DNA from 2 places in the Bacillus arachidis genome. Region 1 is predicted to be linked to the other one. Evidence: a T-box and tRNA genes for the amino acid it is inferred to sense, from the RefSeq annotation. Region 1 holds a T-box; the other holds one or more tRNA genes.
The links. A T-box is a leader RNA that pairs with one kind of tRNA and senses whether it is charged. The one in region 1 lies ahead of thrS (threonine--tRNA ligase), so its partner is inferred to be a tRNA-Thr.
Positions count from the first base shown of each region.

Region 2: it has a tRNA-Thr gene. The T-box ahead of thrS (threonine--tRNA ligase) is inferred to sense a tRNA for this amino acid. The anticodon was not compared.

Region 1 is NZ_CP127376.1:2,241,266-2,257,121, reverse strand. Features, by position in the region: gene QRY57_RS13075 (GNAT family N-acetyltransferase) at 1-20, opposite strand, end outside; gene QRY57_RS13070 (cold shock domain-containing protein) at 90-341, opposite strand; gene QRY57_RS13065 (histidine phosphatase family protein) at 519-1,094, shown strand; gene QRY57_RS13060 (GNAT family N-acetyltransferase) at 1,178-1,651, opposite strand; partial or broken gene QRY57_RS13055 (histidine phosphatase family protein) at 1,795-1,962, opposite strand; partial or broken gene QRY57_RS13050 (EamA family transporter) at 2,048-2,194, opposite strand; gene QRY57_RS13045 (serine hydrolase domain-containing protein) at 2,780-4,036, shown strand; gene QRY57_RS13040 (ZIP family metal transporter) at 4,187-4,924, shown strand; gene QRY57_RS13035 (pyruvate oxidase) at 5,003-6,703, shown strand; gene QRY57_RS13030 (ABC transporter permease) at 6,750-7,751, opposite strand; gene QRY57_RS13025 (ABC transporter permease subunit) at 7,753-8,619, opposite strand; gene QRY57_RS13020 (ABC transporter permease) at 8,801-10,681, opposite strand; gene QRY57_RS13015 (ABC transporter ATP-binding protein) at 10,693-11,460, opposite strand; gene thrS (threonine--tRNA ligase) at 11,752-13,677, opposite strand; T-box leader at 13,724-13,952, opposite strand; gene rluF (23S rRNA pseudouridine(2604) synthase RluF) at 14,084-14,791, opposite strand; gene QRY57_RS13000 (DUF4937 domain-containing protein) at 15,075-15,695, opposite strand; gene QRY57_RS12995 (nucleotidyltransferase family protein) at 15,762-15,856, opposite strand, start outside.
Region 2 is NZ_CP127376.1:4,325,061-4,340,916, reverse strand. Features, by position in the region: rRNA gene QRY57_RS24075 (23S ribosomal RNA) at 1-852, shown strand, start outside; rRNA gene rrf (5S ribosomal RNA) at 955-1,070, shown strand; tRNA gene QRY57_RS24065 (tRNA-Val) at 1,075-1,150, shown strand; tRNA gene QRY57_RS24060 (tRNA-Thr) at 1,154-1,229, shown strand; tRNA gene QRY57_RS24055 (tRNA-His) at 1,239-1,314, shown strand; tRNA gene QRY57_RS24050 (tRNA-Leu) at 1,340-1,420, shown strand; tRNA gene QRY57_RS24045 (tRNA-Gly) at 1,451-1,525, shown strand; tRNA gene QRY57_RS24040 (tRNA-Leu) at 1,542-1,630, shown strand; tRNA gene QRY57_RS24035 (tRNA-Arg) at 1,634-1,707, shown strand; tRNA gene QRY57_RS24030 (tRNA-Pro) at 1,718-1,791, shown strand; tRNA gene QRY57_RS24025 (tRNA-Ala) at 1,804-1,876, shown strand; tRNA gene QRY57_RS24020 (tRNA-Met) at 1,893-1,969, shown strand; tRNA gene QRY57_RS24015 (tRNA-Ile) at 1,974-2,050, shown strand; tRNA gene QRY57_RS24010 (tRNA-Ser) at 2,068-2,160, shown strand; tRNA gene QRY57_RS24005 (tRNA-Met) at 2,188-2,264, shown strand; tRNA gene QRY57_RS24000 (tRNA-Asp) at 2,268-2,343, shown strand; tRNA gene QRY57_RS23995 (tRNA-Phe) at 2,353-2,428, shown strand; tRNA gene QRY57_RS23990 (tRNA-Thr) at 2,443-2,518, shown strand; tRNA gene QRY57_RS23985 (tRNA-Lys) at 2,529-2,604, shown strand; tRNA gene QRY57_RS23980 (tRNA-Gly) at 2,623-2,693, shown strand; tRNA gene QRY57_RS23975 (tRNA-Ile) at 2,704-2,780, shown strand; tRNA gene QRY57_RS23970 (tRNA-Asn) at 2,785-2,859, shown strand; tRNA gene QRY57_RS23965 (tRNA-Ser) at 2,868-2,958, shown strand; tRNA gene QRY57_RS23960 (tRNA-Glu) at 2,965-3,036, shown strand; partial or broken gene QRY57_RS23955 (hypothetical protein) at 3,628-3,834, shown strand; gene QRY57_RS23950 (RNA polymerase sigma-70 factor) at 4,106-4,978, shown strand; gene QRY57_RS23945 (carboxymuconolactone decarboxylase family protein) at 5,212-5,655, shown strand; gene QRY57_RS23940 (L-lactate dehydrogenase) at 6,001-6,945, shown strand; gene glgB (1,4-alpha-glucan branching protein GlgB) at 7,323-9,260, shown strand; gene QRY57_RS23930 (glucose-1-phosphate adenylyltransferase) at 9,208-10,338, shown strand; gene QRY57_RS23925 (GlgC family sugar phosphate nucleotidyltransferase) at 10,357-11,391, shown strand; gene glgA (glycogen synthase GlgA) at 11,700-13,136, shown strand; gene QRY57_RS23915 (glycogen/starch/alpha-glucan phosphorylase) at 13,148-15,556, shown strand.

The DNA of each region.
Region 1 (15,856 bases):
GCACGAATTATAACTTCCATCTTATTCTCCCCTTCCAATCCATACAATAAAGATTCTTTATAATACAAAAAAATCCTACTTGAACATGGTTAATTTGATAGAATTACAACATTTCTAGCAGTTTTTGATTGTTCATTTAACTTTGGCATTTCAATTAAATGAAATGAAACTCTCTGCCCTTGTAAAAGGTATCTAAAACCATCAGGAAACCTGCTTGAATCAGGTGTGATTGAGCTAAAGTGTACAAAAACGTGACTCTCCTCTATTCCATCTATCAAAATACTCCCATAGCCTTCATCTTGTTTAAACCATTCCACAATACCTTCGCATTTTTCTTTCATCTGTATCTCCCTTCATTTTCTAAAATCTAGGCTGAAAAATAAGGAAACATCCTGTAAAAAGAAAACGCTACTCCTTCCGCTCTCACATGTCCATATTTATTTACAATCTGTTGAAATTTTTTTCAGAATTATTATATAATTACCAAGGTAAATCTATTATTGTAAGGGGGATACAAAATGACAACACTAGGAATCATTCGGCACGGCAGCACACACTGGAATAAAGAAGGGAGAGCTCAAGGTAATTCAAATATCCCACTTGATCAAGACGGACTCTCTGATGCTTATAAACTAGCAGAACGTTTAGCTACAGAAAATTGGGATTTAATCTATTCTAGTGATTTACTAAGAGCAAAGCAAACCGCCGAAACAATAGGAAAAAGCATTAAAAATATAGAAATCCATTTAGACCCTAGACTTCGTGAAGTGGGTGGTGGAGAAATCGAAGGAACAACTGAAGAAGAACGAATTTCGAAATGGGGAAAGAGCTGGAGAGAACTCGATTTAGGAATCGAAAGTGCTGACAGTGTTAAAGCGAGAGCTTTACCATTTATTGAAGACATTACATATAAACACCCTAACAAAAACATCTTAATCGTTAGTCATGGCTCATACATTAAGCATCTTCTTAAAGAATTAGTACCTCATTTGAGCACGACAGATTCTCCAAAAAATACATCCATAACTAAAATTAAAAAGCTAGAAAATGGCTGGGATTCAGAATTATATAATTGCACGGTGCATTTAGATTAGATGTTTAATATTCAAAAAAGAAGACTTTAGCAACAGGTCTTCTTTTTTATTTTCTAGTTGCTTACTAAATATGATGCCAATTATTATACAGTACTTAAATCTTTTCCCATTATAACATAAGGAACATCATCTTTACTTGGATGAAATGGTTCCATTATATTACTCCATTCTAGTTTCTCATATAACGAACGAGCATGATTGTTACTTACCTGTGTCGTCAAAACACTAGTTTTATTGCATATTCCATCTAATAAATAATTATGTAATGCAGTTCCTACTCCTTTTTTCCGATAATCGGAATGGACCGCTAATTCAACAAATTCAAAACAATCATGTAACCATCGATCCACTTGTTTCGAACTTAATGCTTCCCTTAACAAATGATTGTAGTACTGCCCTTCTAAAGATTCATATCCATAAACAAAACCGATAATTTCATTCTCATCACTTATAGCTACTATACCCTTGAAATTCTCATAATCTATATGTCTTGTAATTCTTTCTACCATTTCATCAAAATCTTTTCCTTCATGCACCATGCAGTACAGTTTGGACATGTTTCTAATTAGAGTTTCATCTTTCTGTATTGGTACTATATTCACCACAAATCCCCTCCTAATAAAAAAGCATAGTAATTATTTATGTTTATAAATAATTATAAAATAAAGAATATTAAAACGAAATATTTTATCTAGAATTCTCTTTCTTGTGGTGAGGAGAATACATAATCAAACTTTATGTTTTTAAGCTTATCTCTTAAATACTCTGCTTGCTCTATGCCATATTCATTTAATGGCAACCCCATCCTCCCTTGAAGTCTTCCTTCTTTGTTCATATCTGTTTGTCCATGTCTAATCACATAAATCATTTCTTGACTCTTCCCTTGATTTTTTTTATAATCTTAACATTTTTCAGTAATCAATAACAATAATAGACCATAATCCTATGATTCGTTATTTCTTTGGTTGTAATAGAAATAACGTTAGACCAATTAAGATAAGTACAATACCTATACCTTGTTGTAAAGAAATAGTCTCATCCAAAATGTAATATGCAAGGATACAAGTTCCGATTGTTTCTCCTAATATACTCATGGAAAGAAATCGATTTTTTTCTTTGATTTATTCAACTAAAACATCTATTTGTTTAATAAAAATGAGACCAACACTTTCTTATTTCATCATCTTTTTACCGATATACTTTCTTTTAAGTAAACTTCTATTAAAAGCATAATAGAAGTGATTTTAATAATGATTCACTCTCAGTAACAAAGAGTTTGGCATTTCAATATGAAAATGTGTTAGCTTTAATTTCTATGTCGAGTTTACCATTTTCATCAACTGATTTTATCGTTATTACAGTGTTCCCAGAATCCCCCTTTTAACCTAAACCGTTTCTCATTTTGTGTCTCACATTCTGAACGATTTCAAAAGTAACTGTTACTACAAGAGCTGTAAACCTACATAAACAAGGTGCGTTTTTTATTAATTACAAAAAGATGTGTTACTTTGTTACTTTGCATGGTTACTCTTTTCCCTTCTCTCCACAACTGAATATATATTCTATCTTTAATATCAATCTCCTTTCCTTCACTAAACAAAAAGGATTTACATATTTTAGTGAAGTATTAATATACATAACAATATTTTAAAATATTATAATTTAAACACTAAGGGGATACAACGATGGAACAAACCATTCATATTGACGGTTTCGTCAAACCTGGATTTGAAAAAGTTAAACATGCATTTATAGAGAATTTTACAAACCGTGAAGAATTAGGAGCTGCTTGCTGCATCTATTATAACGATGAGTGCGTTGTTGATCTATGGGGCGGATATCGTGATCATCATACAAAAAAACGCTGGCAAGAAGATACAGCAATTCTCATTTTTTCTGCAACAAAGGGATTTGCTAGTCTTGCATTGGCCTTAGCGCATTCAAAAGGTTATATCGATTACGAAGAGAAAGTATCTACTTATTGGAACGAATTCGGAGTAAATGGAAAAGAAAACATCACAGTCCGGCAGTTGCTTGGACACCAAGCTGGGTTATGTTGTATTAACAAATTACCATTATATACACTTGGTGATTTTGATACGAAGCACGTTGCTCCTTATTTAGAAACCATGAAACCAGCTTGGGAACCCGGCACAAGACATGGCTACCATACATGGACAATCGGTTGGTATATAAGTGAATTAATTCGTCATGTAGATCCAAAAGGAAGAAATTTGACTCATTTTTTTAGTGAAGAGATTGCACAGCCTTTACAAGCAGAAATGTATATTGGTATACCCACTTCACTGCCAAATGAACGTATAGCGACTATTAAGGGAATCCAATCTATCTTTGACATATTTAAAAGCTTTGGCTCTTTCCCGAAAAGCTTACTATGGGCATTTTTGAATCCAAAATCCTTAGCAAAGCGTAGCATGGTGGATCCAAAAGGGTTACTTGCACATGATAACTTCAACAAAAGAGAATTACGAGAAATAGAATTTCCATCTGGAAATGGCATCGGTGTAGTGCGTGATATGGCAAAAATCTATAGTGAATTTGCTAATGGTGGCCCCATATTAGGTTTAAGCCCATATACTTTAAGTGAACTATCGAAACCACCTGTACAAACGAACGGTTGTTGGCGTGATGTTGTACAAACCGTAGACACCGCTTTTACATTAGGCTTTTTCAAACCGTTAGAAACAGGCTCTCACTATGGAAATTCCTCATGCTTTGGACATCCAGGTGCGGGTGGCTCTTTATGTTTCGCAGATCCAATCAATCGAGTTGGTTTTTCTTATGCAATGACACGCGTTGGTATGCAAATGTTTGATGACCCAAGAGAAACTTCTATTCGAAAGGCATTTTATGACACCATTTCACAATCCCAAAAATCACCCAATGCCTTATTGACAGTGATATCAGATGTTACTAAATAGATTGATCTTAAAGAAATTTAACCTTTTATTACATACATCATCATTACCAGATTTAAGTTATATAAAAAATTACTTCCAAATAAGTTGGACTAATCTCTTCTTTCACACAGTAAGCTGAAAATGAAGGCTAGAAAAATGGAGTGTGATTATATGGAGCGACTATGGTTTCCAATGATCGTTACGTTTTTTTCGTTTGGTGGATTACTATTAGGTGGCGCAGTTGGACTTGCCACGCATCAACTTATCGAAGAAAAAATGCATCGTTTATACGCGCTATGTGGAGGCATTTTATTTGGGTTATTATCGCTAGAAATAATTCCAGAAACTTTTTCAAGCTATGAAATCATTGGCCCCACGCTCGGCATTACCATTGGTATATTACTTATGAGTTTACTTGATAATTATTGCCATCACCCTATCATACATAGAAAAGAGCAGCAAGCATGGCAAACTTTTTTATTTCTCTCCTTCGCTATTTTTATTCACAATATGCCGAGTGGTATTGCATTAGGAGCTGCTTTTACAAATCATGACGAAACTGCAATTCCGTTCTTATTTGCGATTGTCACACACCATATTCCAGAAGGATTAGCTTTAATCATTCCTTTTCTATTTACACAGCATAAATATATTTCATTTCTATTAACAATCTTGTTATTATCGATTATCCTCGGTACTGGTACAATCTTTGGGGTGATGATGCACGGGAAAGCACTTCACTTACAAGGGCTGATAATGGGGAGTGCAATCGGTTCTTTAGGTTATGTCACAATACATGAGATGTTATGGAAGGCTAAGAAACACCTTTCTCCTCTCCCCTTCCTTTCTTGGTCTATTAGTGGATTTTTACTCATAACCGTTTTTATTCTTTTCGCTGACCATCATTAAAATAAGGATTCATTTCTTGTATATTTTACCTATTTATCCAAAACATAATAGTATCTCAATGCATAAGGAGGATCTATTATGTTTCGTAAAACAGCCGGTGAAACACTTGTTGATTTACTTATCGATTGGGGCGTTGACCACATTTACGGCATGCCTGGGGATTCAATCAATTCTATTATTGAACCGCTTCGAAAGAAACAAGACAAAATCAAATTCATTCAAGTTCGTCATGAAGAAGCTGGTGCTTTAGCAGCCGCTTCCTATGCAAAATTAACAGGTAAACTCGGCGTTTGTATGGCAATTGCTGGTCCTGGAGCGATCCATTTATTAAATGGATTATATGATGCAAAACTAGATCAAGTGCCAGTTCTCGCAATTACAGGGCAAGTTGAATCTGATTTACTCGGAACAGGATTTTTCCAAGAGGTAAACTTAGAAAGAATGTTTGATGATGTCGCTGTCTATAATCAGCGAATTATGTCAGCTGAACAACTCCCTGCCGTTGTAAACCAAGCGATTCGGATGGCATATACAAAGAAAGGTGTATCTGTTCTTACTATTCCAGATGATGTTCCGAAGTTTGAAGTGGAAGCTGGTGCACGTATAACAAGTTCTTCTTTTACGTTTCCCGAACTCTTTCCACAAGAAGAGGATCTAAAATTGGCAAAACTAGCATTAAATGACGCAAAGAAACCTGTTATTTTAGCTGGAAAAGGAGCAAAACATGCGAAGGAATCTTTACTTGCATTTGCAGAACATATTGGTGCCCCTATTGTTTTAACACTACCAGCAAAAGGAATTATTCCTGATGAACATCCTCTCTGTATAGGCGGACTAGGATTAATTGGGACAAAACCGTCTTACGAAGCAATGAAGAATGCGGATACATTAATCATGGTCGGAACTTCTTACCCTTTCACTGGCTTTTTACCCGAAAAAGCAAAGACGCTTCATATTGATACAGATCCTGCACAAATCGGAAAGCGTTATGCGACAGACATCGGATTAGCTGGTGATGCGGATAAAACATTGAAATGGTTTTTAGAAAATGTGGAGAAGCATAACGATCATTCATTCCTAGAACATCATCAAGAATTGATGAAAAAATGGGAAGAAAAATTGCATAACCAAGAAGAGGATTCTTCCACTCCAATCAAACCACAAAGAGTTATGCATGCCTTGCAACATGTTGCTCATGATGATGCCATTTTATCAGTTGATGTTGGGAATGTCACAGTATGGGCTGCCCGTCATTTTCGGATGACGAACCAACAATTCATCATCTCAAGTTGGCTGGCTACACTCGGATGCGGTCTACCTGGCGCAATTGCTGGGCAACTTGCCTATCCAGATAAACAAGTCTTTGCAATTTGTGGTGACGGTGGATTTGGAATGACGATGAATGATTTTGTCACTGCAGTAAAATATAAGTTACCAATTATTGTTGTTGTCTTAAACAACAATAAAATCGCTATGATTAAGTTTGAGCAAGAAGTAATGGGAAATGTTGAATTTGGTACAGACTTAACAAATCCTAATTTTGCAAAATATGCAGAAATATGTGGCGGAATTGGATACCGAGTAGAACATATTGATGAATTACTTCCTGCCTTTGAAAATGCTGTTAAGCAAAATAAGCCTTGTATTATTGATGTAGTAGTAGACGTAAATGAAGCACCAATGCCTGCAAAAATTACATTCGGACAAGCAGCTGGATATACGAAACACATGCTAAAAGAGTTGTTCGAAGAAGGAAAAATTGATTTACCGCCTTTGTAAAATCGAAAAAAGATAGATGAAAACAAATTGTTCTCATCTATCTTTTTTATTTAGATACTTCTTGATGGAAAGAAAAATCTTCTCTTTCACTTTTCACCTGTTTCTCAACTTTCTCTTCTTTCTTTCCTACTTTCCTTCTTCTCAGATTTCCTATACCAATCGATCCTTGCAGACTATTACTAATAAGATTTCCTGCCAAGATAGTCAAGCTATAGAAAAACATCGGTATAAGAACAATCCAAGTATGCGTGGTCAAATGGCGAAAATTTTGTCCAATCAATCCTGTCCATTCCTTCGTCACACTATCTACGTCACCGGTAAATAATATAGTTCCTCCAAAGAATAACTCCAGTAAGCCAAGATGCATAAGAAGCAGCAACATACTAACAAATTGCTGGGCAACAAGTAAGAAAAAAGATGGTACAAGATGAGGCCATACATGGCGACGTAATTGATGCCATTTACTCCCCCCAAGAACAGTTGCTGCCATCATAAACTCTTCTCGTTTTACACGCTGTACCTCTTGCCCTGTATACAGCATAACAGTGGGCACAGCCAAACATGTGAGAATACTAATCTGAAACAGAACTCGTATTGTGAAAGGAGCTGGAATAGTACCATTTTCAAAGAATAAAACTTCTCTTAACATAAAATACGAAATCATAATCATGGGAACAATACTAAATGGATCAAAAAATGCAGAAATAACCGAAAAAGAACGTTTACTATACATGCCAAGAAGTAACCCTAATCCTCCTCCAATGATAACCCGCAAAATCGCAACAATTAAGCTTGCACCAATTGTCCATTTTGCACCTTCTATTATTAATTGGAATAAATCACGCCCTTTACTATCACTCCCAAACCAAAACTGAGATGATGGAGGAAAAGGCGCTGCCTCTACTTGTCCTTTTTCGTTATACAACATCGTTACTTCTCGAATTTCTCCATCGAAAAATAGAGTATTTCCGATACTGACAAGCATAAGTCCGCTTAAAAAAATCAAACCAATCCAAAATCGCATGTCATATTTTAACCTTTGCCACATATTACACACGCTCCTTTATCACATTTTGCATGAGCGTATGTAACAAGCGAAATAAGAAGAAAATAGGGACATATAATAGAACTAAGCACACAGTAAACACTTCTATTTTCGAATTTTCTTTTACGAATACAAGCATGCCATATGTATTAAAGAGCCATTCAATAATATAAAGATTTGATAACATGAATAAAATATTCGTTTTTGCATAGTAAACTGTAGTGAGTAACACGTTTCTTGAAATATGATGCGTTAATATATGCCGTAAGCTTAATCCCTTACTTTTCGCAAATAAACTATAGTCTTTTTCTGACTCTTCTCTAAAACGGAGTAATAACAATTTAATAAATAGTAACGTTGTCGGTAATGTAAGGCACAAAATCGGTAAAAGACGCACCCTTTCTCCGGACATCCCCGCAAACTTCACTGGCATCCATCCTGTTTTTTGAAACACAATCACTACCAAAAGTTGTGATAATAAAATAAGTAGAATATCCGGAATACTTTCAAGTGTAAGAAAAACCCCATTCCATACGCGTTGCCTAATATGAGAACGCTGCAATACCCATACAACAAGCACGTACGCTATAAATAGCGATAGTAGAAAAGACGAAACAAATACTAGCATTGTCTCCATATAATGTATCCAAATTTGTGGAAATAGAGTCCGAGAATCACGAAATCCATACATAATCTCCCCTGGATGAAGTAATTTCTCACCAAGATATAAAATCGTTTTTCCATATCCAATAGGATCCATTTGTAATCCTTTAAATAAACGGGGGAGTGCCCCTAAACAAAGAATACATCCCAGTGCAGCAAATAATTGCAAAAAAGTAATCCCCCACCACTTTCCAACTCGAAGTAACATAACATTCTCCCTTTCTGAACTATAATTTCATTTTACGAATTATTCAAAAAAATGCAAAATATATTTTCCAACAAAATAAATGAACGTGAATTCCACGTTCATTTATTGTTCCTCTATTAAAGATCAGAATCAGGTATTGCTAATCGTACATAAATCGAATTTTTCTTAAGGGTAATGAAATCTACTTTATTATTTGCTCTTTCGGCAGAACCATACTCTTATACAATTGAACTGTAATCCAGTAATAGACAACATAAATAATAAGAAAAATCCCAATCGGCATCCAAACTTTTACAAATGGATCAACTAAGAAGAGACGGAACAAGTTAAGCCCTACTAAAACATGTGCAATACCAATGATAGCTGGGAAAATAAAGAGATATGAAATCTCTTTATAGATGCTGCGTGATAACATACTACGTCGTACTCCAATTTTCCGAAGCATTTCGTAACGACGTACATCGCGAGAAGCTCCTGTTAATATTTTAAACATGAGAGAGCTCGCCATCATTGCTAAGAATGCAATTCCAAGGAAGAATCCCATGAACATCGTACCACTCATAAAACTATTCATAAATTGGTAAGTTGTCATTTTTGTATATAATTCTATTTTTTTGCCTGTTTCTTTTTCTACTAACTCTTTTTGTCGTTGATCGATATCCATTAATAAAGGTTTATATTTTTGTAAATCATCTACTTGCACTAGTGTGACACTATGTTCTGTTCCTTGAATATTTTTATATTGATTGTCATTTGCAATTCGTACAGGTTTTCCATTAAATTGATTATGTGTAACTTGAATTTCTCTTACAATCGCATCTTCCCAATCTCTTGGAATACGCGGGAGATTAGGTGAAGCGTCAGGTGCTTCCATAGATGTATATAATGATTCAGTTAAAGGTTCCTTTACGCGTTTACGTACAGGCTCTTTTACATTTTTAGTATCTTGATGATCAGAAATGAGCGGTGGTTTTGCAGTTAAATCGTTTCGTAAATAATAGACTGCTTCTCCGTCTACTTTATATTTATAAGTCCGCTGCTCTACAATGTTCATTTCCTTTAATGCAGCTTTATCTTTTTCATTCGGATCGTGAATTGTCACATCATAGACTCGAGAAAAATCCGTCATAATACCAACATTTTTTTGAAATGCCATTCCAGCTGTCATCGCTCCTGCACCAAGTGCAATTAGCATCGCTACAGTTCCAAGTACCCGTGATAGACTGTTGATCCGGAAACGAAGCTGAGCGTATGTAAAGCTATTTAAACCTGTTTCATTTCGATTTTTGTTACTTTTTAATCGTGTCACAAACAATGGTAGCAATGAACTAAAAATAAAATATGTCCCTGTCGTTGTAGCACCCGTTGCTAGTATAAAACCTATTTCACGTAACTTGTCTATATGAAGGATAGAATAGTATCCGGTTCCTAACAGCAGTACTCCCATTACAGTAAAAATGAAAACACGACGCTTACTCTTTTCTATTTCATCTTGTGTTTCATCTTCACGAAGTAACTCAAGTTCAGTTTTGCGCAATAAACGTACACTATTGATAAATCCAGTAATAATAAATAAGACCAAGAAAAATCCACATGTAACAAGAACTGCAGGTATATAAAATGGCGCATAGCCTTTTGCCGAAATCTCTAAACCATTCATTAAAAAATTTCCTGCTGCACTTGCTAGCAATATTCCTACAGTAATTCCGATAATAATGCTGATAATTCCCATGCCGAATGTTTCGATAAATAATAACTGAGCTACTTTTTTCTTCTTCGCACCGAGCATCATATACATACCAAGCTCTTTCCTGCGCAATGTAAGTAAAAAGGAATTCGCATATACGATATAAAAGACCGTAATGAAGGAAAGTAAGACCGCACCGACCCAAAATACAAGGCGAATACTACTAATCATACTATTATCTTTTGTAAATTGACTGTTGATTGCCATCGTTTGGAACATGTAGAAAATACTTATACTAATGACGAGACCAATAAGTAAAACTAGATAGTCCTTTAGCATTTTTTTCATACTATGACGTGATAATTTCAATAACATGATCTCGCCTCCTACTTGGATTCAGCCGCTGAGCCCATATGAGCAAGCACACCCAAAATATCTTGATAAAAATCCTCACGTGTTCCTTGGCGTTTCAATTCTTTATAAAGTAGCCCATCTTGAATAAACAGAATCCGTTGACAATAACTTGCACTAAATGCATCATGCGTTACCATTAATATACTTACTCCATGATTTTCATGTAAATCTTGCATCGCTTCTAGCAAACTTTTTGCATTTTTACTATCAAGTGCACCTGTTGGTTCATCCGCTAATACAATAGCCGGATTATGTACTAAAGCCCGCGCAGCAGCTGTTCTCTGTTTTTGTCCACCAGAAACAGCTGATGGATACTTTGTTAAAATCTCCACAATATCCAGTTTCTTTGCAACCTCATTTACTTTCCCGCTTATCTCACTTGAAGGCACTCCTTGTAATGAAAGTGGCAAAGCAATATTCTCATAAATCGAGAGATTTTCAAGCAAATTAAAATCTTGGAAAATGAATCCTAGTTTTTGAGAACGAAAATCTGATAAAGCGTTCCCCTTCATTGAAGTAATATCTGTGCCTGCTATTGTCACACTTCCTCCTGTTGCATAATCAAGTGTACTAATTACATTAAGTAATGTTGTTTTCCCAGATCCAGAAGGACCCATAATCCCAACAAATTCCCCTTCTTGTATCGTAAGTGATACCCCTCTTAATGCTTTTGACTGGCTTTCATTTCTTTTACCATATGTTTTCTCCACACTTTCTACTGTCACTACATCTGTTGCCATTTCTATCACTCCATCCCATTTTGTATATCATTACTTTGCCATACACTTCTTAGATTTCTCCTACATAAATTCTTAATATTTCTTAAATTTTCTATCTTCTCTAACGAAATTGATAGCCCCCCTTATTTCTCAATATTCTCACTTTTATTCGCGATTTTCCTGCGATTTATCTTACATTCACCTTACATTTTTGTAAGGTAGATTTTGAAGAAGTAAGCGAAAACAACTATTAATAATTTGCTTATCGTAATAAAAAATCACACCACTTTTAATAAGCGGTGTGATTTTTTATTATTTAGAACATTTATTATATATTTCATTCTGTACGTTTTCCATAAATTCAGTTAGTGATACAACTTCTGATTTTTCTTCTCCGTATTTACGCACATTTACCGATCCATTCTCCACTTCTTTATCCCCTATAACAAGAACATATGGTACCTTTTGAATCTGGGCTTCCCGTATTTTATACCCTAATTTTTCACTACGAATATCTCGTTTAACTCGAATACCTGCCTGTTTGAGCTTTTCTTCCATTTCTTTTGTATATTGATCATGAGCTAAAGTAGAAACAGGAATTACGTTTACTTGAACTGGAGCTAACCACGCCGGGAATGCTCCCCCAAAATGCTCAATTAATATTCCTAAGAATCGATCAAAAGAACCTAATACAGCACGGTGGATAACAACTGGTCTTCTTTTCTCATTTCTCTCATCAATATAATTCAAATCAAATTTCTCTGGCATTTGGAAATCAAGTTGAACTGTTCCACATTGATGGCTTCTTTGTAAAGCATCTTTAATATGAAAATCAATTTTCGGTCCGTAAAATGCGCCATCTCCTTCATTTACTCTATAATTATAATTCAATGATTTCAGCACATTCTCGAGAGACGATTCAGCTTGGTCCCATAGCTCATCATCACCCATTGAATCTTCAGGTCTTGTTGAAAGCTCAACTTCATATTCAAAACCAAATGTTCTGTAGACATAGTCAATTTGTTTTAACACTGACTTTATTTCACTTTCTATTTGTTCAGGTGTCACAAATAAATGTGCATCATCCTGACAGAATGTACGAACTCTTAGTAGCCCATTCAACGCACCGCTGAATTCGTGGCGATGTACTTGACCAAATTCACACATTCGGATTGGTAAATCACGATAGGAATGTAATTTATTTTTAAAGATAAGCATGTGTCCAGGGCAATTCATCGGTTTTAATGCAAAGCTTTTGTGGTCTACTTCTGAAAAATACATATTATCTTTATAATGATCCCAGTGCCCCGATTCTTCCCATAATCCTTGATTCATCATAATAGGAGTGCGCACTTCTTGATAATCGTATTTTTGTTGTATTTCTCTTAAAAAGGACTCTAATTCATTTCGAATAATTTGTCCTTTCGGTAAATAGAAGGGCATTCCTGGTGCTTCTTCCGAGAACATAAATAACTCAAGTTCATTTCCTAGCTTGCGATGATTTCTTTTTGCTGCTTCTTCTAAAAACCGCAAATAGTTTTCTAATTCTTTTTGAGAAGAAAACGCAACGCCATATATACGCTGAAGTACTTGATTATTACTATCTCCTCGCCAATATGCACCTGAAACATGAGTTAATTGAAATGCTTTCACGTAACCAGTTGACGGCAAATGCGGGCCACGGCATAAATCAACAAATTCTCCTTGTTTATAAATTGTTACAAGTTCATTTTCAGGGATTGCTTCTAAAAGCTCTAACTTTAAGTGATCATTTATATCTTGAAAAACTTTTTTCGCTTCCTCCCTAGTAATTTCAACTCGTTCCACCTTCAAGTTTTCATTTATAATATTTTGCATTTCATTTTCAATTTTAGGTAAGTCTTCAACACCTATACTACCTGGAAGATCCATATCATAATAAAAACCATTTTCAATAACAGGCCCTACACCCAGTTTTACATCGCCATATATTCTTTTAACAGCCTGCGCTAATATATGTGCAGCAGTATGTCTCGCAACTTCTACTCCTTCATCTGAATCCATAGTTATAATTTGAATTTCTGCATCCTGTTCGATATTTCGACGTAAGTCAAATAATTGATCATTCACCTTTCCGGCTACTGCTTTCTTTTTTAAACTCGAACTAATTGAGTCTGCAATCTCTTCTAGAGTAATTCCTTTTACAAATTCTTTGGCACTACCATCTGGAAAAATAATCTTAATCATCTGTTCTCTCATTTTCATCGCTCCATTTCATAAATAAAAAAGCACACTCATCCCTAATAATAGGGACGAGCGTGCTTTTTACCCGTGGTTCCACCCAGATTCCCATCATACTAAACATACAATGGCTTCTTTTGCGGTAACGTCGCTTACACGGCACTAGATACTTTCATTTTCCCTAGTGCAGCTCTAAGGTGGTAAGTTATTTTCCTGCGTTAGGAAGTTCTCAGCATTCCTTCCTTCTCTGTATAACCGTTAAAAATAACTCGTGTCCTCTTCTTTGCTTTTGCAATACATCCATTTATTGTTATTTACTATATCCTATTCATTTTATTTTTGCAAGTGTCAAAAAACATTTTTTGCTCAATAAAAAAAGGAAACCAAAAACAAATTTCATGTTTTTTGATTTCCCCTACCCTTTTTACCAATCTTGCGGTTCGTAGTTTAAATCTGCAAATAATCTTTTTTTCTCTTTCTTCGTTAAATCTCTCCATTGTCCAACAGGTAAATTATTCAACTGGATATTCATAATTCGCGTACGTTTTAATGTGTAAACTTGATAACCTAAAGCCTCACACATACGACGAATTTGGCGATTCAATCCTTGTGTTAAAATAATTTGGAATTCATATTTTGATAACTGTGTTATTTCACAAGGAAGTGTTTTTGTTCCTAAAATTTTAACACCCGCTGCCATTTGTTTTAAAAATTCAGGCGTAATCGGCTTATCTACTGAAACAATATATTCTTTTTCATGTTTATTTTCAGCACGTAAAATTTCATTAATAATATCGCCATCATTCGTTAACAAAATTAAACCGTCTGAATCTTTATCAAGACGTCCAACGTGATTAATTCGTAAAGGATGATTCACTAAATCGATAATGTTACCTTTAACTGCCTTTTCACTTGTACATGTAATACCTACTGGTTTATTTAAAGCGATATACACATGGTCTCGAGCAATTCGAAGCTGCTCTCCATTTACTCGCACGTCATCACCTGGTTGTACTTGGTCACCTATTTTTGCAACCTTTCCGTTAATAATTACTCTTCTTTCATTAATTAACTTATCTGCTCCACGTCTAGATGCTTTTCCAGATTCACTAATAAATTTATTAATACGCAAGTTAGGCACATCCTTTTCTCTAAAAAATTCAAGCTCACACTGCTTCTACCGTACAATCACAAAAGGGTAAGCCTCCTAATATAACTTAAATATATTAACATGAAAGGGTATCTGACGTCTTCTATAAATTTCATGTTTAAAAGAATTCATCTCATTGAATGAGATACCCATCATACATTCATTCATTGCACACCTTCTACTTTTAAAACTAACAATTCATACAACAATAACTATTAAAAGCATTTATCCTAGATATAACATCATTTATTTACTTTTTTCATAATTAATATACAGACCATTCTTCTATACACGCAACTTGCTTTCCATTTATACTTTCAACATCCATAGTTACATTAGCTAACGCATATAATCTAGGAAAAATTTCTTTCACATAACGCTGATGTGACATTTCATTTTCCCAAAAAGAAAGAACGACATAGCGATTGGAGTTTTTAAGAGATCTTCCCACAACACCACCTAACATTCCTTCTGATTTTTCCATTCCTTTATTCCAAATTGTTTCTTGTATATGTAAAAAGTTCTCTTCCCTGCCTCTTTTCACATCACAAACTGCTACCCTGACAAATAGATTTTTTACAAGTGCATTCGTAAATGAAGTAGCTTTCATATCAAATAACGTTTGAAATAACTCTATTTTACAAGATAAATACGTATCCTTTTGATTGCTATTATGAAAAATTGGATCATGCATTTCATTCATAAATTTTTGATATGTATCCATGTTTCCCCATACAGTAAATATACAGGCCTCATCTTCATTCCAGCCCCCGAACTGTCCATAAAACCCCTCTAGATTTTGTAAACCTCCCCATTTCTCTTGCGCCTCTGAAAATAAACCCTTTTTCTCTTTTTCAACTCGACAAAATATTATTTTTAATAACATGCTGCTCCCCCTTACTATAACTAAAAAATGGCACTATTTGTTTACATAATAAAATTATGTTTTGTTTCATTCACTATTATTTAAATAATAATTCGCTTCTTTTATCATCCAACTCCCAAAGTTATCTAAATATGCTGTAATTTCCATTATGTCGTCTATAG
Region 2 (15,856 bases), 2.1 Mb from region 1:
GACAGGACGGAAAGACCCCGTGGAGCTTTACTGTAGCCTGATATTGAATTTTGGTACAGCTTGTACAGGATAGGCGGGAGCCTTTGAAGCCGGAGCGCTAGCTTCGGTGGAGGCGCTGGTGGGATACCGCCCTGGCTGTATTGAAATTCTAACCTACGGGTCTTATCGACCCGGGAGACAGTGTCAGGTGGGCAGTTTGACTGGGGCGGTCGCCTCCTAAAGTGTAACGGAGGCGCCCAAAGGTTCCCTCAGAATGGTTGGAAATCATTCGTAGAGTGCAAAGGCATAAGGGAGCTTGACTGCGAGACCTACAAGTCGAGCAGGGACGAAAGTCGGGCTTAGTGATCCGGTGGTTCCGCATGGAAGGGCCATCGCTCAACGGATAAAAGCTACCCCGGGGATAACAGGCTTATCTCCCCCAAGAGTCCACATCGACGGGGAGGTTTGGCACCTCGATGTCGGCTCATCGCATCCTGGGGCTGTAGTCGGTCCCAAGGGTTGGGCTGTTCGCCCATTAAAGCGGTACGCGAGCTGGGTTCAGAACGTCGTGAGACAGTTCGGTCCCTATCCGTCGTGGGCGTAGGAAATTTGAGAGGAGCTGTCCTTAGTACGAGAGGACCGGGATGGACGCACCGCTGGTGTACCAGTTGTTCTGCCAAGGGCATAGCTGGGTAGCTATGTGCGGAAGGGATAAGTGCTGAAAGCATCTAAGCATGAAGCCCCCCTCAAGATGAGATTTCCCATAGCGTAAGCTAGTAAGATCCCTGAAAGATGATCAGGTTGATAGGTTCGAGGTGGAAGCATGGTGACATGTGGAGCTGACGAATACTAATAGATCGAGGACTTAACCATATAATATGAAGCAAACGTTATCTAGTTTTGAGAGAACATAAAAAAACTTGTTGACATTTTAAATGAATCAAGTATAATAATGATTGTCTCAAATGAATAAAGTCTGGTAATGATGGCAGAGAGGTCACACCCGTTCCCATACCGAACACGGAAGTTAAGCTCTCTAGCGCCGATGGTAGTTGGGGCCTTGCCCCTGTGAGAGTAGGACGTTGCCAGGCAAATGGAGGATTAGCTCAGCTGGGAGAGCACCTGCCTTACAAGCAGGGGGTCGGCGGTTCGATCCCGTCATCCTCCACCATATGCCGGCTTAGCTCAATTGGTAGAGCAACTGACTTGTAATCAGTAGGTTGGGGGTTCAAGTCCTCTAGCCGGCACCAGTAACTATGGCGGTTGTGGCGAAGTGGTTAACGCACCGGATTGTGGCTCCGGCATTCGTGGGTTCGATTCCCATCAGTCGCCCCATTTTTTTAAAAAGCAAATATAATATGCGGGTGTGGCGGAATTGGCAGACGCACCAGACTTAGGATCTGGCGCCTTTGGCGTGGGGGTTCGACTCCCTTCACCCGCACTTTTAATAAAATATCTCATAACATGTCTTGCGGAAGTAGTTCAGTGGTAGAATACAACCTTGCCAAGGTTGGGGTCGCGGGTTCGAATCCCGTCTTCCGCTCCAATTTTCAATATGACATGCCGGGGTGGCGGAACAGGCAGACGCACAGGACTTAAAATCCTGCGGTGGGTGACCACCGTGCGGGTTCGACCCCCGCCCTCGGCACCATATGCGCCCGTAGCTCAATTGGATAGAGCGTTTGACTACGGATCAAAAGGTTAGGGGTTCGAGTCCTCTCGGGCGCGCTTTTATTAACGGGAAGTGGCTCAGCTTGGTAGAGCACCTGGTTTGGGACCAGGGGGTCGCAGGTTCAAATCCTGTCTTCCCGATATTTTAAACATGGGGCCTTAGCTCAGCTGGGAGAGCGCCTGCCTTGCACGCAGGAGGTCAGCGGTTCGATCCCGCTAGGCTCCACTTATAACTTTATTATGGCGGTGTAGCTCAGCTGGCTAGAGCGTACGGTTCATACCCGTGAGGTCGGGGGTTCGATCCCCTCCGCCGCTACCATAAAGGACCTTTAGCTCAGCTGGTTAGAGCAGACGGCTCATAACCGTCCGGTCGTAGGTTCGAGTCCTACAAGGTCCACCATTTAAAGTAAATACTCTGGAGGTATACCCAAGTCTGGCTGAAGGGATCGGTCTTGAAAACCGACAGGCGGCGAGAGTCGCGCGGGGGTTCGAATCCCTCTACCTCCTCCATTTTTTCAAAAAAGAATATGATATCGTCGCGGGGTGGAGCAGTCTGGTAGCTCGTCGGGCTCATAACCCGAAGGTCGCAGGTTCAAATCCTGTCCCCGCAACCAAATGGTCCCGTGGTGTAGTGGTTAACATGCCTGCCTGTCACGCAGGAGATCGCCGGTTCGACCCCGGTCGGGACCGCCATTTATTTCTGGCTCGGTAGCTCAGTCGGTAGAGCAGAGGACTGAAAATCCTCGTGTCGGCGGTTCGATTCCGTCCCGAGCCACCATTTTGAAATCACAAGCCGGCTTAGCTCAATTGGTAGAGCAACTGACTTGTAATCAGTAGGTTGGGGGTTCAAGTCCTCTAGCCGGCACCACTTTCAAAATGAGCCATTAGCTCAGTTGGTAGAGCATCTGACTTTTAATCAGAGGGTCGAAGGTTCGAGTCCTTCATGGCTCACCATTTATTTTATAATTTTATGCGGGTGTAGTTTAGTGGTAAAACAAGAGCCTTCCAAGCTCTGGTCGAGAGTTCGATTCTCTTCACCCGCTTTTCTATTGGGGGCCTATAGCTCAGCTGGTTAGAGCGCACGCCTGATAAGCGTGAGGTCGATGGTTCGAGTCCATTTAGGCCCACCATTATTCCGCAGTAGCTCAGTGGTAGAGCTATCGGCTGTTAACCGATCGGTCGTAGGTTCGAGTCCTACCTGCGGAGCCATATAATATAGAGAAGTACCCAAGTGGCTCAAGGGGCTCCCCTGCTAAGGGAGTAGATCGCTAACGCGGTGCGAGGGTTCGAATCCCTTCTTCTCTGCCAGAAATTGGCCCGTTGGTCAAGTGGTTAAGACACCGCCCTTTCACGGCGGTAACACGGGTTCGAATCCCGTACGGGTCATACTTAAAGAGATAGCATAATCTGCTATCTCTTTTTTTATTTATCAATGATTTTGTTACGGTTCTGAAATACCATTAGCAACTAATAGTAAAAAAATAAAAATGGATAGTAGTATAAAAAATATGCCATTAGATATAACACTGAAGATCATTATACTAGCGTTTTTTGTCTTAATTCCCAAAATCAAAGCGACTATAAATCCAATGTCTATGATAGAGAATAAAACAATGCTAATCTGTAAATTGGTATTTGGATATAATCGTGTGGTTACAAAAACTAATAGTGTAGCGACAAGTAAAGAAATAGTCCAAAGAATGGGCGTAGCTATTTTTCTGCTTTCCCGCATGTTATCCTCCATAATATCACCTCTTTCCACTTTCCTAAATTATATATAATATTTCTGTTTCATTACACGCTGAATTAAGAAGAGCGAAGCAAGTGAATTTGTTTTGGCATAATGAATAAGACAAATATGAACGCTAAAAAACAAGTTATAATGCTTTTTCACTTGTTTTTAGACAAAATAGCATTAAAAAAGAGAATGTTCAATCCTTCTAGAAATAGATGACCAGTGGTAGTGAAAGGCACTAAAATGATAAAATTACGGTAAAAGAAGTGAAAGATGAAAAAGATACGTCCGTTATTGATTTAAATCCTGAAAAGGGTAAGGGAAAAGATAAGAATCCGGTTATGTATATTGGGATTAACAAACTGCCATACAAGGTAAAGATTGTTGCTACAAGTGAAAATAACATATTTCATTCGGAACAAAATAACGGGAGTATCAAAGACTCGTAAAGAGAAAGCAAGCCTGCATGAAATTCAAATATTTTGTTTCATTCTTATTTAAGTGGATAGTTATTCAGGAAAAAAACAGACTTTGATACGTCTGTTTTTTAGTATACTTTTTTATGCTTTGAGCGTCTGACTAATAGAAAGGAGAGAGCGATGGAATATGAAAAAATGGAAGAGATAATTATACAAGCCTTCCGTAGCAGAAAGATAATCTTTTCATTATAACAAATCATATATTTTTATATTGAGACACGCTATAGAATGGAGTGATAATATGGATTTTGAAACTTTGTATCGAACCTATCAACCTTTAGTATACTCTTTCGCATATCGAATGCTTGGCTCTGTTAGTGATGCGGAGGATGTTGCACAGGATATACTTATGAAAAGTCAACATGTGAACCAAGAGCCAGTTAGAAATATGAAAGCGTATTTAATTAAGATGACGACGAACCATTGTTTGAATATACTACAATCAGCACGGAAAAAAAGAGAAATATATACAGGAGAATGGCTTCCTGAGCCGGAAATAGATACAGCGAAATTAAATCCTATGGAAACTATAATCCAAAGCGAAAGAGTATCCTATGCATTCCTTGTATTGTTAGAGAATTTAACTCCTGTTGAAAGAGCCATATTCGTTTTAAGGAAGGCACTTGGGTACGATTATCGTGAAATAGCTGAGCTTTTAAATAAATCAGAAGTAAATTGCCGAAAGATTTACAGCCGTTGCAAAGAGAAGATACAGCATGAAGTGCCAGTACATCCGCAGCAATCGATTCATACAGAAAAAATGGTACATACCTTTATCCAAGGTTCAGAAACAGGAAATTTTGAGGCGTTTATTAATCTGTTGAGAGAGGACGTAGCTCTTGTCACTAATGGAGGAGGTAAAGTGCGTGCAGCCATATTTCCGATTTTGGGCAAACAGCGTATCCAGACATTTTTGGAGGCAATTGTTTCAAAGGGATTCTTTCAAGTCGAACTTCTTCCAACTATCATAAATGGTCAAATTGGTATCTTAGCAAGGAATAAGGGATGTGCAGAGAAAGCTATATGTTTTGAGTGGGATGAAAGCCGAGAATTAATTAGAAGAATCTACATTGTAGTCAATCCCGATAAATTAAAGCATATTTCAGTTCTATAGCATAAAAATGAAAAAGAAATCTTTATTTTTTTAAGATTTCTTTTTATTTTGTCACAAATTGAAAAGCTGATTTGTCTTATAAGTGACAGGGTATGAAAGGGATGCTATATGTGTTTTCTTTTAGAAGGTCTGTTATGAACTACAATCATGATATGAAAAGATTTATGAAAGACATTATTCAATATCCTGACGCCAAAGTATAAATTAATTTTATTTTATGGAGGGACTATACAATGGAAACAAGGTTTTTAATGGGGAAGGTAAATCCAGAAGGTTATAAGGCAATGGCGGGATTAGAAAAATATTTGATGACTACAAGCATTGATGAGACATTGAAAGAGCTAATTAAAATCCGGGCTTCTCAAATCAACGGATGTGCGTATTGCATTGATCTCCATACGAAAGATGCACGAAAACTAGGGGAAACAGAGCAGCGTATTTATGCTCTTAATGCTTGGCGTGAGACACCGTTCTTTACAGAGGCAGAACGTGCTGTGCTTGCTTTGACAGAATCAATTACACTAGTAGCGGAAACGCATGTTCCTGATGAGGTATATGAAGAAGTAAGGAAATTCTTTGAAGAAGAACAAATTGCTGAAATTATTATGCAGATTGTTGCTATTAATGCATGGAACAGGATTGGAGTTGCCACTCGCTTAATGCCAGAAAAAAGATAAAACTTTGATCCAAGAGAAAGCTATTCTTTCTGGAAATGTTGTTGAAAGGATAGCTTTTTTATTAGGTGTTATTTTAATTTTTAATAGACAAAACGATAGCAACACAGTAAAGCAGCCTTTTCACAATCTAAAGAAAAGGCTTTCATTTTGATTGATTCCACGCCTGATATAATAACTTTCTACTGTGTGTGAAAAAGTTCACAAATAGGTCATAATTTGTGAATTAATTCACAATAACTTATGCTACAATATGAATGTAAGGAAGTTAAACAACATTAAATTAGTATTTTAATTAATTACTTAAACAATCATGATAAATGTGAACAATAGAGAGGGGAAATTACCATGAAAAAAGGTATCAATCGCGTAGTATTAGTAGGAACAGGTGCTGTAGGTTGTAGTTATGCTTACTCAATGATTAACCAAGGTGTAGCTGAAGAATTCGTACTTGTTGACGTAAATGAAGCGAAAGCAGAAGGAGAAGCAATGGACTTAAGCCATGCAGTACCATTCTCTCCATCACCAACAAAGGTTTGGAGCGGTAGTTATGCAGATTGTAAAGATGCAGATTTAGTTGTTATCACTGCTGGATTACCACAAAAGCCAGGTGAAACTCGCCTAGACTTAGTTGAGAAAAATACAAAAATCTTTAAGCAAATCGTTCGCGGTATTATGGATACTGGATTTGATGGTATTTTCTTAATCGCAACTAACCCAGTTGACATCTTAACTTATGTAACTTGGAAAGAATCTGGATTACCAAAAGAACGCATAATCGGTTCTGGTACAACTCTTGACTCTGCTCGTTTCCGTTATATGCTAGGTGATTACTTAGATGTAGATCCACGCAACGTTCATGCATACATCATTGGTGAACACGGTGATACTGAACTTCCAGTATGGAGTCATGCAACTATAGGTGTACAAAAATTAGAAACAATCTTAGCGAACAACGAACAGTATAACCAAGATGATTTAGATAAAATCTTTGTAAATGTACGTGATGCTGCTTACCACATTATCGAACGTAAAGGTGCAACTTACTATGGAATTGGTATGTCATTACTTCGTGTAACAAAGGCAATCTTAAACAACGAGAACAGTGTACTAACTGTATCTGCATACCTTGAAGGTCAATATGGTGAGAAAGACGCTTATGTAGGTGTTCCAGCTGTTATTAACCGAGAAGGTGTACGTGAAATCGTTGAACTTGAGTTAAATGAAGAAGAAAAAGCGAAGTTCGCTCACTCAGTAAAAGTATTAAAAGAAACAATGGCACCAGTACTTTAAGATAATTGATAAATGATTTAGAAGCGGGAAACTGCTTCCTGCTTCTGAATTTTATATATAACCTCATACAAATTCCTTTTCCAGTTCCCTTGTATATCCCCAAAGTATACCTCCTTTACTGGATAAGGGGCGTTTATAACAAAAAGCATTCTATTGCCCATAGAGTGCTTTTTGTTATTTTTTAAAAATTATTTTAAAATAAACCGCTTTCAATGAATATTCGTCAAAATTCGATATATTTAACGGAAAATTAAAATGTTCCCTTTAATTTCCGCGAAAAAACGTATATTTATTTAAAAATGCACAAGGATATTTCAGTATTTTAACGAATGTTTACAAGGTAATAAAAATTCTGTCATCTTAGTGAGGTGAACATATTGAGTGTAACAAATTGTATGGAAGAGAGTGTGTATGAATTTCACACAAAACAGTGTTATGAGAGCTATAACATATTTGGCGCGCATCCTGTAGTAGAGGATGAAATACAAGGCGTACGATTTACAGTATGGGCTCCTCATGCGAAAGCTTTGAGTGTAGTTGGCGATTTTAATGATTGGAATATTGACGGGCATAAGATGCGAAAAATGACAGAAGAGGGTATTTGGTCATTGTTTATACCACATTTGGAGGAAAAAGAGACATACAAGTATGCGATTGAAACCAAAGGTGGCGAAACAATTTTAAAAGCAGATCCTTATGCAACATATGCAGAAGTAAGACCAAACACGGCATCTGTTATTTTTGATATAAGGGGATATAAATGGAATGATAGAAATTGGTTCCGAAAGAAGAAACGAAAAGTAAGTTATAAGGAAGCAATGGCAATTTATGAGTTGCATTTTGGTTCATGGAAAAAGAAAGAAGATGGCTCTTTGTATTCATATAGAGAAATGGCAGATGAGCTCATTCCTTATGTAGCAGAACATCAATTTACACACATTGAAATTATGCCGCTTGTCGAACATCCATATGACCGTTCATGGGGATATCAGGGAACCGGATATTATGCAGTGACAAGTCGATTTGGTACGCCTCATGATTTCATGTATTTTGTCGATGAATGTCATAAATATGGAATCGGTGTCATTTTAGATTGGGTACCAGGTCATTTTTGTAAGGATGCTCACGGTTTGTATTTATTTGATGGGGCACCAACTTATGAATATAAAGATTTGGATGTAAGGGAAAATCGTATTTGGGGAACAGTGAATTTCGATTTAGGAAAACAGGAAGTGCGAAATTTTTTAATTTCAAATGCATTGTTTTGGATGAAATATTACCATATTGACGGCTTTCGCGTCGATGCAGTTGCAAATATGCTGTATTGGGAAAAAGAAGGAAGGCAGCAAAGTAATGAGTATGCGGTTTCCTTTTTACGAGAGTTAAACGAGGCAGTATTTGCAGAAGACGAAGAATTTCTGATGACTGCAGAAGATTCGACAGCTTGGCCACTTGTGACCGCTCCAACTTATGAAGGGGGATTAGGATTTAATTATAAGTGGAATATGGGCTGGATGAATGATGTGCTGAAATATATGGAGTGTGCACCGGAATATCGGAAATATATTCATGAGAAAATGACATTTTCTTTGCTCTATGCTTACTCCGAAAACTTTATATTACCGCTCTCTCATGATGAAGTCGTTCACGGGAAAAAATCATTGTTAAATAAAATGCCGGGAGACTACTGGGAAAAGTTTGCGCAGCTTCGCTTATTATACGGGTATTTCTTTGCACATCCAGGGAAGAAATTGCTCTTTATGGGCGGAGAATTTGGTCAATTTGATGAATGGAAAGATCTCGAGGATCTAGATTGGAATTTACATGATTTTGAAATGCATTGTTATATGCATGATTACTTTAAAGAGCTCATAGCATTGTATAAGCGATCAAAACCACTTTGGCAGCTTGATCACTCACAGGAAGGCTTTCAATGGATCGATGCTGACAACAATGAGCAAAGTATATTTTCGTTTATTCGTAAAGGAGATAAAGAGGAAGACGTTCTTGTTGTTGTATGCAATTTTACAAACATTGTGTACGAAAATTATAAAGTGGGCGTACCAGAATTCCAATATTATAACGAAATTTTAAATAGTGATGATGTAATATACGGCGGCTCAGGACAGGTGAATAAAAAACGGCTGAAGGCAATAGGCGAGCCGTATCATAACCAGTCTGCTCATGTAGAAATAACAATTCCACCATTTGGTGTATCTATTTTAAGACCAGTGAAAACGAGAAAGGGGAGCAAAAAACAAAATGGTACAAAAGCAGACGTGCGTAGCAATGTTACTAGCAGGAGGAAAGGGTAGTCGTTTAAGTGCTTTAACAAAGAATTTAGCCAAGCCAGCTGTTCCGTTTGGTGGTAAGTACCGAATTATCGATTTCACATTAAGTAATTGTGCAAATTCTGGTATTGAAACCGTTGGGATTTTAACCCAATATCAGCCGCTTGAGCTTCATAGCTATATTGGAATCGGTAATGCTTGGGATTTAGACCGTGTGAATGGCGGCGTGACTGTATTGCCCCCGTACTCGGAATCTTCAGGCGTGAAATGGTATACAGGAACAGCAAGTGCGATTTATCAAAATTTAAATTACTTACATCAGTATGATCCGGAATATGTTCTGATTTTATCAGGGGATCATATTTATAAAATGGATTACAGTAAAATGCTAGATTACCACATTGAAAAAGAAGCAGACGTTTCGATTTCTGTTATTGAAGTACCTTGGGATGAAGCAAGTCGATTTGGAATTATGAATACGAACGAAGACATGGAAATTGTTGAGTTTGAGGAAAAACCACAGTTTCCAAAAAGTAATCTTGCCTCGATGGGTATTTATATTTTTAATTGGACCGTGTTAAAAGAATATTTAGAGATGGATGCAAGAAATCCAGAATCTAGTAATGATTTTGGAAAAGATGTCATCCCGCTTTTATTAGATGAAGAGAAAAAGCTCGTGGCTTACCCATTTGAAGGGTATTGGAAAGATGTTGGAACTGTAAAAAGCTTGTGGGAAGCAAATATGGACTTGCTTCGTGAAGAATCGTCTTTACATTTAAATGATCATAGTTGGCGTATTTATTCAGTTAATCCGAATGAACCACCACAGTATATTGCTGAAGGGGCGAAGGTGGAAGAATCATTAATTAATGAAGGATGCGTTATTGAAGGGGATGTAAAACACTCAGTTTTATTCCAAGGCGTAACGGTTGGAGAGGGAAGTATGGTGATCGATTCGGTCATTATGCCGGATGCATGCATTGGTAAAAATGTTATCGTCGAAAGAGCAATTGTTGGATCAGGTATGGTCATTGAAGATGGGACAATTATTCGTCCAGAAAAAAATATCGATGATGTCGTACTAATAGCTGAGGGGAAATAGAAAAGGGGGATGAGATGAATGGGAGAATCGATGTTAGGAATTATTAATGCAACAGGGAGTTTTCCTTCCTTAAAGAAAGTAACAGGGCATCGTTCACTGGCAGCACTACCATTTGGAGGACGTTATCGTCTCATTGATTTTATGCTTTCGAATATGGTTAATTCTCATATTCATAGTGTAGCGATTTTTACAAGTCATAAAAATCGTTCCTTGATGGATCACCTCGGATCAGGAAAGCAATGGGATTTAGATAGAAAACGCGATGGCTTATTTTTATTTCCTCCGAATTGCCAATGTGATCAAGATGAGTTTGGTTCTTTCGCTCATTTTAGAAGACATATTGACTATTTTCTGCGCAGCAAACAAGAGTATGTTGTCATTACAAATAGTCATCTTGTTACAGCGATAAATTTTCAAGCAGTATTAGAGAGACATATACATACGGAAGCAGATGTTACGGAAGTGTGCCATGAAGGAGTTCCCCTGCAAACCTATGTGCTTAAGAAACAGCTATTATTAGATTTATTTGAAACATATAAAGATATGGAGCATTATAGTTTATTTGATGTTGTTAGAGAAAAACAGGGGAAATCATTGTACATTGGAACATATGAACATACAGGATACGTAGCTGTCATTGATTCGATTGAAAGCTATTATAAGCATAGTTTAGAAATTTTGCAGCCTTCTATTTGGAAGCAGTTATTTACGAAAGAAGCACCAATTTTTACAAAAGTAAAAGATGAGCCACCAACGCGTTATATAAAGGGAGCAAATGTACAAAATACAATGATCGCAAATGGCAGCGTCATTGCAGGGAAGGTTGAGAATAGCGTTGTCTTCCGATCTGTAAAGGTTGGAGAAGGTTCAGTGATTCGCAATAGCATTATTATGCAAAAGAGCCAAATTGGAGATAATTGTATATTAGATGGTGTTATTATTGATAAAGATGTTAAGATTGAGGATGGTGTAGTTTTAATAGGAACGCCTGAACAACCACATGTTTTGGAAAAAGGTAGTGTCCGAAGTCAAAATATTACGAGTTATTCTTAAAATCTCAATATAAATGAAAACATTCTTTTTTTAGGTGAAGAGAGTGTACTGCCTTGCATAGAAGTGGGCAGTACCTTTTTTGGCCCCATGCTAAGTTAAAACGAAAGAAGCAAGCAAATAGAGGGTATCTTTTGTTTTTTATGGCATGGATTATATGTTGAAAAATGAAAATGAATTTATATAGCCGGTGAAATCCTATCTAATAGGGATTCACTGGCTCATCATGATATGAATTTAAAATTCGAAGGGAGGAAGCTGTAAGAAGGGCGGCACAGAGTGTACACGCTTTTCAGGCAGTGGAACAACACGTGAATATTTTATTTGCAGTATCAGAATGCGTACCGTTTATTAAATCAGGAGGCCTAGCAGATGTAGCGGGTGCACTTCCAAAGGAACTCAAAAAATTAGGAGTGAACGTTCGCATTATACTTCCGAACTATAGTCTTATTCCTGCGCACTTGCGAGAAGCATGTACGCTTCACAAAGTAATCCATGTTCAGCTCGGTTGGCGAAATCAATATTGCGGGATTTTAAAAGGAGAGCAAGACGGGATTACGTATTATTTAATCGACAATGAATATTATTTTAAAAGGGATTCTCTTTATGGTCATTATGATGATGGAGAACGTTTTTCGTTCTTTTCTAAAGCAGTATTAGAGTGTATGCCGCACCTGGATTTTGAAGTGGATATCCTTCATAGTCATGATTGGCATACCGCGATGGCGAATTTTTTACTGCGTGAAAAGTATGGGGACAACCCGTTATATCAACATATTAAAACCGTTTATACGATTCATAATTTGCAGTTTCAAGGTGTATTTTCTCGTGAGGTTATGCATGATTTACTGGAGCTTGGTGACGAATATTTTCATAGTGAACAGCTTGAATTTTATGGGAACGTTAACTTTATGAAAGGGGGCATCATCGCTTCCGATCGTATTACAGCGGTTAGCCCTACGTATAAAGAAGAGATTCAATATGAATTTTTTGGCGAAAAGCTAGATGGTTTACTGCGTAAATATAATGATAAGCTGAGTGGGATTGTAAATGGTATTGATACGAGCGTATATAATCCGAAAACAGATGCATTTATAACTGCGCAGTATGATGCAGAGTCGCTATGTGATAAGCAAGAAAATAAACGTGCACTGCAGCGCTACTTTGGTTTGCCAGAAAAAGAAGATACGCCAATTATTTCGATGGTAACAAGGTTAACAAAGCAAAAAGGCCTCGACTTAGTACGTACGGTATTTCATGAAATGATGGAAGATGATGTACAATGCATCATTTTAGGATCAGGAGATTCTGAATATGAGCAGTTTTTCGAATGGATGGCATATGAGTATCCAGAAAAAGTGAAAGTGTATATCGGATTTAATGAGGAGTTAGCACATCAAGTATATGCAGGCAGCGATTTATTTTTAATGCCGTCATTATTTGAACCGTGTGGTCTTGGGCAGCTTATTGCACTGGCATACGGTGTAATCCCAATTGTAAGGGAAACAGGGGGATTGAATGATACAGTTCAGTCTTATAATGAGAAAACGGAGACCGGAAATGGTTTCAGCTTTAGAAATTTTAATGCTCATGACATGTTATATACGGTTCGTCGTGCGCTTACGTACTATCATAATAAACCGGTATGGGATCAGCTTGTCAAACAGGCGATGACAGAAGATTATAGCTGGAAAAATTCGGCTCTCGCATACAAGGAACTATATAAAAGTTTGCTGAAACACTCTTAGGTGGTGAAAAGATGTTTACTCATGTTGAAAGCTTTAAAGCAGCTTTTTTAGAAAAACTAGAAACGATGTATGGAAAAAGTTTCAAAGATTCTACAAGTCGTGATCAGTATAATACGCTTGGTCATATGGTACGTGAGTATATGAATCAGCACTGGATTGCAACAAATGAAAGGTACCGGACCGGGAATCAAAAGCAAATGTATTACTTATCTATTGAATTCTTACTCGGTCGTTTGCTTGGTAGTAACTTGCTGAATCTAGGAATACGTGATGTATGTGAAAAAGGCCTTTCAGAACTTGGGGTTTCATTGAAGGAATTGGAGGAAAGCGAAGCGGACGCAGGGCTTGGAAACGGAGGATTAGGCCGCTTAGCAGCCTGTTTTCTTGATTCACTTGCATCGTTAAATCTTCCAGGACACGGATGTGGTATTCGGTATAAGCATGGCTTGTTTGATCAAAAAATTGTCGATGGATATCAAGTAGAATTGCCTGAACAGTGGCTTCTTCATGAAAATGTCTGGGAAGTAAGAAGGCATGATCAAGCAGTGGAAGTGAGTTATTTTGGACAAGTGGAAGCTGTACAAATTAATGGGCGCTTAGAGTTTCGACATACTGACGCAGAAGTTATTATGGCTGTTCCTTATGATGTTCCGGTTGTTGGATATGAAACAGATACTGTGAATACACTTCGGCTTTGGAACGCAGAGCCAGTTTCCTTCCCGCAAAACTGCAAGGATATTTTGAAATATAAACGTGAAACAGAAGTGGTATCAGAACTTTTATATCCTGATGATACGCATGATGAAGGGAAAATACTTCGGTTAAAACAACAATATTTTCTTGTATCAGCGAGCTTGCAAAATATCGTTCGTTTGCATCGTGAACGCAACGGAACGCTTCGCAATTTACATGAGAAAATTGCGATTCATATCAATGATACACATCCAGTTCTTGCGATTCCTGAACTGATGCGCATTTTATTAGATGAAGAAAAGCTTGCTTGGGAAGAGGCTTGGTATATTACAACTCATACGATTTCTTATACGAATCATACGACTTTATCAGAAGCGCTTGAGAAGTGGCCGATTCATATTTTTAAACCGTTATTACCACGGATTTATATGATTATTGAAGAGATTAATGAACGCTTTTGTCATGAATTGTGGGAGCGTTATCCGTATGATTGGAAGCGGATTGAAGATATGGCGATTATCGCGCATAATCTTGTCAAAATGGCACATTTAGCAATTGTCGGAAGCTATAGTGTAAATGGTGTTGCAAAAATTCATACGGAAATCTTAAAACAACGTGAAATGCGATTGTTTTACGAGTTTTATCCAGACAAATTTAATAATAAAACAAATGGAATTGCTCATAGACGATGGCTCATGAAAGCAAACCCACAGCTTACGAATCTCATTTCAGAAGCGATTGGAACGGAGTGGAAGAAGCAACCTGAGAAGTTACAATTGCTGCAAGATTATCGATATGATACTGTTTTTCAAGACAAGTTACACTCTGTAAAGCAGCACCGTAAAAGTATTTTGGCTGAGAGAATTGCAAATAAGATGGGAATTGTTGTGGATCCGAATTCTATTTTTGATGTACAGGTAAAACGATTGCACGCTTATAAAAGACAATTATTAAACGTATTACATATTTTATATTTGTACAATCGTTTAAAAGACGACACAAGCTTTTCTTTTTATCCGCGCACATTTATTTTCGGCGCGAAAGCATCACCAGGCTATTATTATGCGAAAAAAATTATTAAATTAATAAATGAACTTGCCAGAAAAGTAAATGAAGATCCGTATGTGAGTCAATATATGAAAGTTATCTTTCTAGAAAACTATCGTGTTTCACTTGCGGAAGATATATTCCCAGCAGCAGATGTAAGTGAGCAAATCTCAACGGCAAGTAAAGAAGCATCAGGAACAGGAAATATGAAGTTTATGATGAACGGTGCCATTACACTCGGAACGCTGGATGGTGCTAATATTGAAATAAGAGAAAGAGTTGGGGACGAAGCCTGTTTTATCTTCGGATTAACGGCGGAAGAAGTACTGCATTATTATCAAAATGGTGGATATCGTGCGAACGACTACTATCATCACAATATGCATATTAAAAAAGTAGTTGACCAATTAACAAATGGTTTCTTCACAAATGCTGGCGCTGAATTTGAAGCAATTTATGATTCTCTTGTCATCCAAAATGATGAGTATTTTGTTCTTCGTGATTTTAGTCCATATGCAGAACGCCAAGAAGATGTAGGGAGAGTATACGAAAACAGAAGAAAGTGGTTAGAGATGTCGATCATCAATATTGCACAATCTGGGCACTTTGCGAGTGACCGTACGATTTTACAATATAGTAATGAGATTTGGGGTATTGGTGATATGGTTAAGCTTTCGTGAGCTGAATATGAATACTCCCCCACTTAACTTTGTTTGAAGTAGGGGTACTCTTTCGGTAAAATCTGATAGAAATAAGATAAGGTCCCTTGCGAAGATGCGGAGGGGCCTTTATTAAACGATTACATAGGTCTCTCGAAATGTTCGAAAAAATAAAGAAGAAACTGGTAGCTTATTAGCAAAGACGATGGAAACAACAAAGGAAGGTAAGTCTATTGTTTGGTCCGTTATATTTCAGGAGAATCAAAAAGCTTGGAAACTTCCAAGCTTTTTGATTTTTTTTAGCTTGCTACTAAATATAAC